One region of the Vibrio penaeicida genome, then DNA from elsewhere that is predicted to be linked to it. Evidence: predicted binding sites of a transcription regulator. Region 1 holds the regulator's gene; the other holds the start of a gene.
What was found. The regulator PurR, encoded in region 1, represses purine synthesis genes. The targets are predictions, from matches to a motif close to TNANGNAAACGTTTNCNTNA.
Positions count from the first base shown of each region.

Region 2: LDO37_RS13890 (NCS2 family permease) is a predicted target of PurR. The motif match lies at 2,677-2,696, and genes of this name have one in related genera.

Region 1 covers NZ_AP025144.1:1,430,290-1,435,527, forward strand. Annotated here, with positions in the region: gene LDO37_RS06685 (alpha/beta fold hydrolase) at 104-901, shown strand; gene LDO37_RS06690 (putative signal transducing protein) at 879-1,208, opposite strand; gene LDO37_RS06695 (TfoX/Sxy family DNA transformation protein) at 1,343-1,933, opposite strand; cyclic di-GMP riboswitch class I at 2,058-2,151, opposite strand; gene purR (HTH-type transcriptional repressor PurR) at 2,313-3,317, opposite strand; gene torD (molecular chaperone TorD) at 3,680-4,321, opposite strand; gene torR (two-component system response regulator TorR) at 4,626-5,238, shown strand, end outside.
Region 2 covers NZ_AP025144.1:3,097,083-3,102,320, reverse strand. Annotated here, with positions in the region: gene LDO37_RS13900 (DUF3622 domain-containing protein) at 1-103, shown strand, start outside; gene LDO37_RS13895 (aminoacyl-histidine dipeptidase) at 166-1,638, opposite strand; gene LDO37_RS13890 (NCS2 family permease) at 2,718-4,013, shown strand; gene gpt (xanthine phosphoribosyltransferase) at 4,042-4,497, shown strand; gene frsA (esterase FrsA) at 4,632-5,238, shown strand, end outside.

The sequences.
Region 1 (5,238 bases):
AGAGGCTTTTCTATGGTAGGAGGAGCTTGACCACCCAATTTACTCATATTGTGGTAAGCTTTTACCTAATAGAACTAGAAAGATTCATAATATTTGTTAAGCGATGTCGAACCCTTTGTTATTTCACAAGACTTATAACCACCCCACCAGTAATGAGTGGGTGGTCTTTGTTCATGGTGCTGGTGGTAGCTCTTCCATTTGGTTTAAGCAGATTAAAGCCTACAAGCAGCATTTTAATTTATTGCTTATTGATCTCAGAGGTCATGGGCGGTCGAACAATGTTATTCAAGATCTCCTTAAAAAAGGCTATACGTTCAAAGATATCTGCCAAGATATCTTGCAAGTATTGGATCATTTAAAAATTCAATCTGCTCACTTTGTTGGTATGTCTTTAGGAACCATCATTGTGCGAAACCTTGCCGAGATAGCCTCAGATCGAGTATCTACCATGGTATTGGGTGGGGCGGTAACTCGGTTTGATATTCGTTCACAGGTGTTGGTTAAGGTGGGAGATTGGAGCAAACACTTCATTCCTTACATGTGGTTGTACAGCTTGTTTGCTTACATAGTCATGCCACAAAAAAACCAAAAAGAATCGCGGCATTTATTTGTTAGAGAAGCGAAAAAGCTGTGTCAAAAAGAATTTAAGCGTTGGTACACCTTGGCAGCAGATGTAAACCCGTTGATGAAATATTTCCGTGAAAAAGAAATCCCGATTCCAACGTTATATCTGATGGGAGATAGAGATTATATGTTTCTTCGTCCAGTCAAAGAAATGGTGAGGATTCATAAACGCAGTGCGTTGATTGAAATTCCTGATTGTGGTCATGTGTGCAATGTGGAAAAACCAGATATTTTTAATGAAAAATCGATAGGGTTTATTCGTCAGCATGCTCGCTGACGTGGTGCCCACAGTTCCAACAGGCACCAAACTGAGCTTCTATCCATTCATCGCATTTCGGACAGCACCAGTTTGGTTTTGATTGGTTAGCGGTTTGATCGGTATAAGACTTCACAATCTTTTTGGCTTTGTCGTACTGAAATTCGTTGTTTAACCAAATATATGGTTCGGTGTCTGGACCAAATGGAAGCTCACCTTGCAAGCCAAATAGACCTTCACCACGAACTTCAACATCGATTCCCTGTGCCTTTAACAGCTCACATACAATATGAGCTTCTGTCGGGAGCGCAGTAGAGTACACCTTCATAGTTCGTCCAATATAGTCAATGAGTTTTAATTATGACAGCAAGTCGCCCATAAGGGTCTGTGCAGGATAGATAAACTGTGAATTTCAGCAATAAAAAAGCCTCCAAAGGAGGCTTTTTTAGCATGAAGGTTTAACTAACTTAAGCGTTTCATTAATTCATCACGTCTATCTTGAGGAATCACGGACCAGTGAGTGCCATTAATTGCACCCTCTAGAGCCCATAGTAGCTCTAAGCCAACATCGCTTGAATGAGTCTGCTTGATGGCTTTGAAGGCTTCAACAGAACCGAAGTTTTGTAACTCCTGAACGGAAGAGATTCCTGCTTTTTTGAGCATTCTTTCTGTACCCAAACGTAAATTAGGCAAGTCTTTCAAACGCGTTGGTTTGGTTTCGGCTTGCTTTTGTTTCTCTGTTCTTGCAACTTTCAGCGCTAGAGAAGCTTTCTCTATGATGTCATTGGTATTATCCCAACTGGTTTCTGGGAGTGCAAAATACTTGGTGACAACCGGAAACCCGCGCTTCTTGTACACATAAGGTTTTAAACCTTGTTGTTCGAACTTTTGAGCACTTTTTGAGTCAGCTCTGATGTGTAAAGTGTTTTGAACGACTAAGGCGAACATAGTGTCATCGGCGAAAACGCCAAAACCACCAAACATAGAACGTGATTTTATCGTCCCTAATGGTTCAAATAGCTTCAATGAGTTTTTAAGTATTGGTTTATCCATGCTGTACTGTCTCGGCTAAAGAAGTTATGCCACTACTAAGTTCAGGTCCGAGAAAAAATAGCAAAGTGATGCAGTCAGATGTCAGAGTTTGGTTAACTCTGGAAAAGAAGTATGCATATTTACCATCGGCAACCCCGCTACCATATTGATTTCAAATAAATCCATTTAGGCCGGAAGCTTTGCGTCCCACTTTTTCAAATGGTTTGCCCTGTGCGTGACAATAAAATCATAGAGAAAAACCGGAACAAGCATCACATCAAAATGCTTTATGTGTGATCTGCCTTCAAAAAATAAATGTACAGATATAAATATTGTTTCTTATTTGGGCAATAAAGCAAAAAGCCTGACATATAGCCAGGCTTAATTAGAATTAACTAATTTAATTTAACTTTTTAACAGAACTTCTCTCTACGATTTCAGGATGCATCTCGAAGATGCGTTTATCGTGTTCTTTGTCTTTGATTCTTTGGAGAAGGATTTCAAATGCCGTTTTACCCACTCGGCGCTTAGGCTGGTGGACGGTTGTCAGAGGAGGAGAAAAGTATCCTGATAGCTCAATATTGTCGTATCCAATGATCGAAATGTCATCAGGAACACGGACACCGTTCTCTTGAAGACGGCTAATGACCCCGAGTGCCATAAGATCATTAAAGCAGAAAACGGCTGTTGGTCTGTTTTCCATAGCAAGGATCTTGTCCGCCGCTAAGACAGCGGTATCACATTCGAAGTTGCCGACAAGTATGCGTTCTTGCTTGAATTCAATATCGTATTCTCTCAGCGCTCGCTTGTAGCCAATGACCCGTTCAATACAAGCCACTTTTTCTTCATGGCCAGTAAGACAGGCAATATCGGTATGACCATTGTCTAAAAGATATTTTGTCGCTAAGTAACCACCTTCCTCAGAGTTATCTATTATCTTATCGGCTTGGGAACTCTCTGGACCCCAATCCATGATCACTTTTGGAATGGATGAGTGCGCATCAAGCATTTCACGAAGATCTTCAGTTAAATCTGAGCACATGACCAAGATGCCATCTACACGCTTCTCAGCAAGCATACGAATATAATCCCGTTGCTTTTCATATATCCCGCCGGTGTTGCACAAGATCAACGTGTAGCCTTGGCGATAACAGTAACTTTCAACGCCATCGACGACTTCTGCAAAGAATGGATTAGAAGACTGTGTAACTAACATACCTATAGTACGAGTCGTGTTGCACTTTAAGCTACGTGCAACAGCGCTCGGTGCATAGTTTAGTTCTTCTACTGCTTTTTTAACTTTCTCTTGTGTAGTTTCAGCAACAAAGCGTGTTTTATTTATAACATGCGAAACCGTTGTAGTTGATACTCCGGCAAGTCGTGCGACATCTTTAATAGTGGCCATAAAACAAATATCCTGTAGAGCCGAGCTAAGGGGTAAGGTGCTAAATTTAAAGTAGCTAATGTTTTCAGCAAGGCGGATTTCATTGTGTTATTAAAATCGACTAAAAACACAAAAACCGCTATTAATACAGCGGCTTAGTTAATGCTTTTCAGCGTTTCATATTTTATCGTTTGCGATCACGATCTTAGTCTTTAATTTCCTATGTGACAATGGAGTGAATCGTAAAAAATTATACCAAGTGTCACATTTATGAGGAATCCTAATATTTTTTAAGGGTGCTGTTTTATATTTAAAACAAATTAGCTCAATACCTAAGTAAAGTCTTCGAGCTCAATACTATCAAGATATCCCACCTTGCCGGTTTACTCGCCAGAAATATATTGGCGGTCTAGTTCGACAAAACTCACAAGCAATTGTGACAAAGCTGCGTAGAACCCAAAGCCATCATAATTTTTGCAGTTCTTGTTAAATATTGGAAGCCAAGTCATGAGATGCGTATTTATGAACCACAGCTGTTCTCGCAGTGCATCTTCAAACTGCTCGTTCGTTTTTAATTCGTTTGAGCGAATAATGAGGTTACCCAAAAAGTCCAATTGAATGGCGAGGTGATCTGCTGGCTCGTTAAACCCCTCTAGCAAAGAGACACCTTTTTCTCTTAACAATGATTCCATTTGTTTCGCTGGTTCATCATTGAGCAGACCAGATTTGTAGATTGAGGCGTATGGCAAGGCCGCTTTTTTATCTGTGGTCAGAAATAGGCCACAAAAATCCGCAGCGAGTTCTAACTGAGCATCTTCTCTATCTTGGAGTTTATTCAGGGATTCGATAAGTTGCTGAGCCGCCGGTTTTAAGGTTTCGTTTTCTGCAAGACCGCTAATGAAGCCCCTGATTTCAGCCGTGTGGTAATGCTCCAACTCTTCTTGTTTCAGTTCATGAGCAAAAAGGCTAGAAAGCCACCAGTAAATCTCTGCGCGCTTTTCGTTGAATGCTTTTGTTTCTTGCATAGCGTTGCCGCTCCGTATGAGGTTATTGGCGCAATTCTAACGAATTAAGATGAACAGAACTAATCTAAAGTATGGCAAGAAATGAAAATAAAAATCAGGTTATGAATAGGAGCCAAATTGGTTGCTTTGAATCAATAAAAGTTAGGAAATTGCCTTCTTTTTAACGAATTCGCTAGAAATGTAACTTTTTGTGAATAGAATATAAAGAGTCGCAAATAGACTGTGGCAAGTTTGTCTTTATATTTACATTAAAGTCGAACAAATACCTTATATATCCTTATAAATACAAAAGAAAGTGGTGTAGATGAGCTATCACGTATTAGTCGTAGAAGACGATGTGGTTACCCGTAGCAAGCTGGTGGGCTATTTCCAGAACGAAGGCTATCAAGTTAGCGAAGCTGAAAGTGGCGAGCAAATGCGCGCAATTTTAGAAGAGCAATCTGTTGATTTAGTCATGCTGGATATTAACTTACCAGGCGAAGACGGGCTAATGCTGACTCGTGAACTACGCAGTCAATCTGATATAGGGATCATCCTCGTCACAGGACGCACGGATAGCATTGATAAAATTGTCGGCCTAGAAATGGGTGCCGATGATTACGTGACAAAACCTTTTGAGCTTAGAGAGCTTCTGGTTAGAGTAAAAAATTTGTTGTGGAGAATTTCCGCTGCACGTCATGCTCCAGCGAAAGAAGACAGAAAAGAAGAATCTGGGCAACTAATCCGTTTTGGAGAGTGGACGTTTGATATCCAACGTCGTGCACTTAGCCGTAATGGCGAACCTGTTAAACTGACCAAAGCCGAGTACGAGTTGCTTGTGGCTTTGTCTTCACACCCAAACAAGGTTCTTAGCCGAGAACGTATATTAAACATGATTAGCCATCGTGTTGATGCGCCTAATGATAGAACCATTGATG
Region 2 (5,238 bases), 1.7 Mb from region 1:
AAGCGAGCGCGAAGCTGCTGCATTGGCTTTGGCTGAAAAAGTGGCCGCAGAAAAAGCGAAAAAAGCAGCGGAAGAAAAGAAAAGTATCGCTGACGAAGAGTAATTTACTTTTCGATTATGAATAAAAAAGGCTGGCTCATCGCCAGCCTTTACTTTTTCTAGAGATTATTTCTTTTCTGGAATGGCTTCCAGTAGTGCAACCATTTGTTCCCAGTACAAAGCAACGGTATCAATTTTCACCTTCTCATCTGGAGAGTGAGGGAATTTGATTGTTGGTCCGAAAGAAACCATATCCATTTCAGGGTAAGGTTCTTTGAACAACCCACATTCTAATCCAGCGTGAATCACCATGATATTAGGTTTATGTCCGTAGATGCCTTCATACATTTCACGGAAGATAGCCATGATTTCTGAATCTGCGTCTGGCTTCCAACCAGGGTAAGCGCCAGAGAAAGATAATTCTGCCCCAGCCAACTCTGCAATAGAGCGAAGCGTGCTTTCAACTTGCTCTCGACCCGAGTCAATCAAAGAGCGAATCAAACACAGTACAGTGACCTTGTCATCTTCTGTTGTGATGACACCAACATTCAAAGACGTTTCTACCACACCCTCGATTTCATCACTCATACGAATAACACCGTTTGGCGCGGCGTTTAAAGCGGAAACAAAACGGAATTGATCTGCCTGAACAAACACTTTTCCTGTATTCTCTGCTTCTTCATTGAAAGAGACGATGCTTGTTTCAATTTTGCCTAATTCAGCAGAGAGCAGGTTTGTGTAAGTATTGAAAAGTTCTGCTAGTTTGTCTTGGTTTTCAGCAGGGACGGCAACGGTAGCAAACGCTTCTCTTGGAATGGCGTTACGAAGGCTACCACCACGGAAATCAATAAGTCGAAGATCAAGTTCTTGAGCATGAACGGCAAGGAAGCGAGCAAATAATTTGTTCGCGTTACCACGACCCGTGTGAATATCACAACCGGAATGCCCACCTTTTAAGCCTTTTAGAGTGAGCACGCGAGTCACGTAACCTTCTGGTACTTCTTCGCGTTGGATATCAAATGTCATTGCACCATCAATACCGCCAGCACAACCCATGTATACTTCACCTTCCTGCTCAGAATCTGTATTGAGAAGAATGTCCCCTTCCAGCCATCCAGCCTCCAAACCGAATGCGCCAGTCATGCCTGCTTCTTCATCAACCGTCAGTAAAACTTGAACTGGACCATGTTTAATGTCGTCAGAAGCAAGTACAGCTAAGCAAGAAGCCATACCAATACCGTTATCTGAACCTAGAGTCGTGCCCTTTGCAGTAACCCATTCACCATCAATGTAAGGTTGGATAGGATCTTTTGTGAAGTCATGGTCCGTGTCTTCATTTTTTTGAGGAACCATATCGATGTGCGCTTGAAGCACTACGCCTTTCTTATTTTCCATTCCTGGTGTGGCTGGCTTTTTGATAAACACGTTACCAGTAGGATCGCGGCGTACATCCAAGCCTTGCTCTGTAGCCCAATTTATAATGTATTGAGCAAGCTCTTCCTCATGCTTTGAAGGGTGAGGAATAGAACAAATTTTATCGAAGAACTGCCAAAGCTTCGCTGGGGACAACTGGCTGATTTCAGAATGGAACTCAGACACGGAAAACTCCTTTATTGTTTTGTTAGGCTGGCAGGATGATGTTTCTTGAGGATTTAAGATAACTAACCAGATATCGCATCAGTTGCGGTAATGACCGTACTTCATCCTGAACAACGCTGTGACGATGCGCCTAGAATACCATTTCCAATTCAGATTTACGTAGCAATTCTCAATTCAATCTTTAGCGATCGCGTAACAAATAGTTGGCGGTGTAAAAAACAGAATCGTAATACTTCTGCTAGCCTTAAAGAGTATGGATAGCAACTATTAAATATGTTTCATTTGGCTATTGTCATTATTTGATATTTTTGTAATTAAATTACATTAATTTTTTGATTTGGCGCAATTTAAGCGGGTTTGTGTGATATAGATCATTTTAAATGTTGTAATTATTTTTCCTGATGGTATATTAGCAACCAACTTCAGCAATGAAGAGAAAATGCTCAAAGGATGAGTCCGTTTATCGCCTCCAAGGAACTGAGAATCAAATTGTGTTTAATTGATTTAAAGGTGATAGCTATGAAAGGTTTACCGTCTGCGATGTTCTGGAATGTACCATCTATATACACTGGTAACTTCGCATACCCAACCAGCTTTGGTTACTAGTCATAACCAAGTGTAAGACTGAACAAATTGTTCACCCCTAAAATTGGAATTAATTTACCATCCCTGTTTTTGCTGTCGGGATTACAAGATTCTACCGCCACTCAAGTTGAGTGGCGTTTTTTTATGTTCAAAATATATTCACTCTGTGACTTTTACCCAACATAACCCTGCAATTTCATAATCCTTCCATTTTTAAACACTACCAATCGCAAATTTCTGGGAAATGTGTTCCTTGTCTAACTATGTGCTCAGTTTTCAACCTACAATGATGAGCTCTATGCCAATATGGCATAGAAACGTTTATAAGGATTAAGTGATTGATATGCATGAAAAAGGTAGCGTCGCTAGCCTTCGATAATTGTACGGATAATCGAGAGTTTTAATTCTAACTAGAATTTGATATTTGATATCTTTATAATTCGCGCCAATCGATTACGCAAACGTTTATTTTACACAATTTTAGGGATTCGATTATGCTCGAAAGGCTATTTAAACTGAGTGAACACAATACCAGTGTGCGCACCGAAATCATTGCCGGGGTGACGACTTTTCTCACCATGGCTTATATCATTTTTGTTAACCCAGCGATTTTGTCTGATACCGGAATGGATCGTGATGCTGTGTTTGTCGCAACATGTTTAGCGGCCGCCGTTGGGTGTTTCATTATGGGCTTAGTGGCAAACTACCCAATCGCTCAAGCACCAGGTATGGGGTTAAATGCCTTCTTTACTTATTCCGTTGTATTGGGGATGGGGCATACATGGCAAGTGGCATTAGCGGCGGTTTTTGTTTCTGGTGTTCTATTTATTTTACTGAGCATTTTTAAAATCCGCGAGTGGATCATTCACTCTATACCTATGTCATTGCGAACGGGTATTTCGGCAGGTATTGGTTTGTTCTTAGCTTTCATCGGACTGAAAAATGCCGGTATTGTTGTGGATAATCCAGCGACGTTTGTCTCGTTAGGGCAAATCACTTCTCTTCCAGCTGTACTCGCTTCACTTGGTTTCTTTTTGACCATTGCACTGGTTCATAAAGGTGTAAAAGGCGCAGTCATGATTGCTATTCTAGCAGTGACGGGTCTTGGCTTAGCATTCGGTGATGTAACTTGGGGTGGTGTGGCTTCGTGGCCGCCAAGCATTGCACCAACCTTTATGCAATTGGATTTCTCTGCTGTATTTGAAATCGGTATGATTTCCGTCGTGTTTGCTTTCCTATTTGTCGATTTGTTTGATACTGCAGGCACCTTAGTAGGGGTAGCGCAAAAAGCCGACCTTATTCAAAAAGATGGCAAGATTCCTCGCTTGAACCGAGCACTTCTCGCGGATTCAACAGCAACATCTGTTGGTGCTGTTCTGGGTACATCGAACACTACGTCTTACATCGAAAGTGTTTCTGGCGTTGCTGCTGGTGGTCGAACTGGTCTCACTGCGGTTGTGGTTGGCATTTTATTCCTACTTGCTTTATTCTTCTCGCCACTAGCTGGAATGATCCCCGCTTACGCGACAGCAGGCGCACTATTTTATGTTGCAATCCTGATGCTCTCCGGTTTGGTTAGTATTGACTGGTGCGATCTAACCGAAGCGGCTCCTGTTGTTGTGACGTGTCTTCTGATGCCGCTAACATTTTCTATCGCTGATGGTATTGCTTTAGGTTTTATTGCCTATGCAGCTATCAAAGCGCTGAGTGGTAAAGCGCAAGATGTGTCCCTAAGTGTTTGGGTTATGGCAGCCATTTTCACCATTAAATTCGTTCTTAGCGCAGGCTAAGACAAAGCCGATACAGGTTATAACAACTATGAGTAATAAATTTATCATCACCTGGGACAACATGCAGATGTACTGCCGTCAGCTTGCTGAGCGTCAAATGCCGGCAGAGCAATGGAAAGGCATCATTGGCGTGAGCCGTGGTGGTTTGGTTCCTGCCGCTATTCTAGCTCGTGAACTGGGTATTCGCTATGTGGACACGGTTTGTATTTCTAGTTATGACCACGATCATCAGCGCGATATGTCGGTTTTAAAAGCACCAGAAGGTGATGGTGAAGGCTTCCTGATTGTTGACGATTTGGCAGACAGTGGTGACACAGCTCGTCAGATCCGTGAAATGTACCCAAAGGCTAAGTTGATTACTGTTTGTGCGAAACCTGCTGGTATCGATTTGGTTGATGATTATGTTGTTGATATTCCACAAGATACTTGGATAGAGCAACCATGGGATATGGCGTTGACATTCGTTGATCCAATCAACAAATAAAGGCTTTATCTAGAGTAAATACTTAGGTAAACACTCAAATTTTCAAAATGACCCTGTATAGGGTCATTTTTTTTATTACTATTAGGGGCAGAAACCCCTTATACAACACTGAATAAGATCCTTGCCTTATGTCCATGCCTGAAGAGCAAATCAGCAAAAACCTTTCAGAAGAACTGTTTCAAAATCATCGCCAAGCGAGAGAAACGTCTGCACTTGTTCGCTATATGCCAAGTAACGAGAGCTACTTGGATAAGCAGCGAGAAGAGCAAGGCGAATCTTGGTATCGAACGCTAAGGCGTATGCAGTGGATATGGCAGGGGATTGAGCCGTTAGAGATGGAGGAAGTGCTTTCAAGAATTGCTTCTTCCACTCATTCCCGTACCCATGACGAATGGTTAGATACGGTCATGGGGTACTATTCTGGTAATTGGACGTACGAATGGATTCATCAAGGGATGTTGAATCAGAAGAAAGCATCGGAACTGAAGGGTGATGAAGCGAGTGACGCTTACTTTAGAGCCAGCCTGTGTTTTAGCATTGCGGGCTACCCGCACATAAAGGGAGATAGCCTTTCCATTCAGGCTCAGGTGTTGGTGCACAAAGCCTATGATTTGGCGATGGAACACAGTTCGCTCATTACTAAGAAGATCGAAGTGCCTTTTGGTAAGAAAAAGATAAAGGCGAATCTGCACCTTCCGCACACCGAAAGACAATTACCTGTTGTGATTGTTAGTGCTGGGC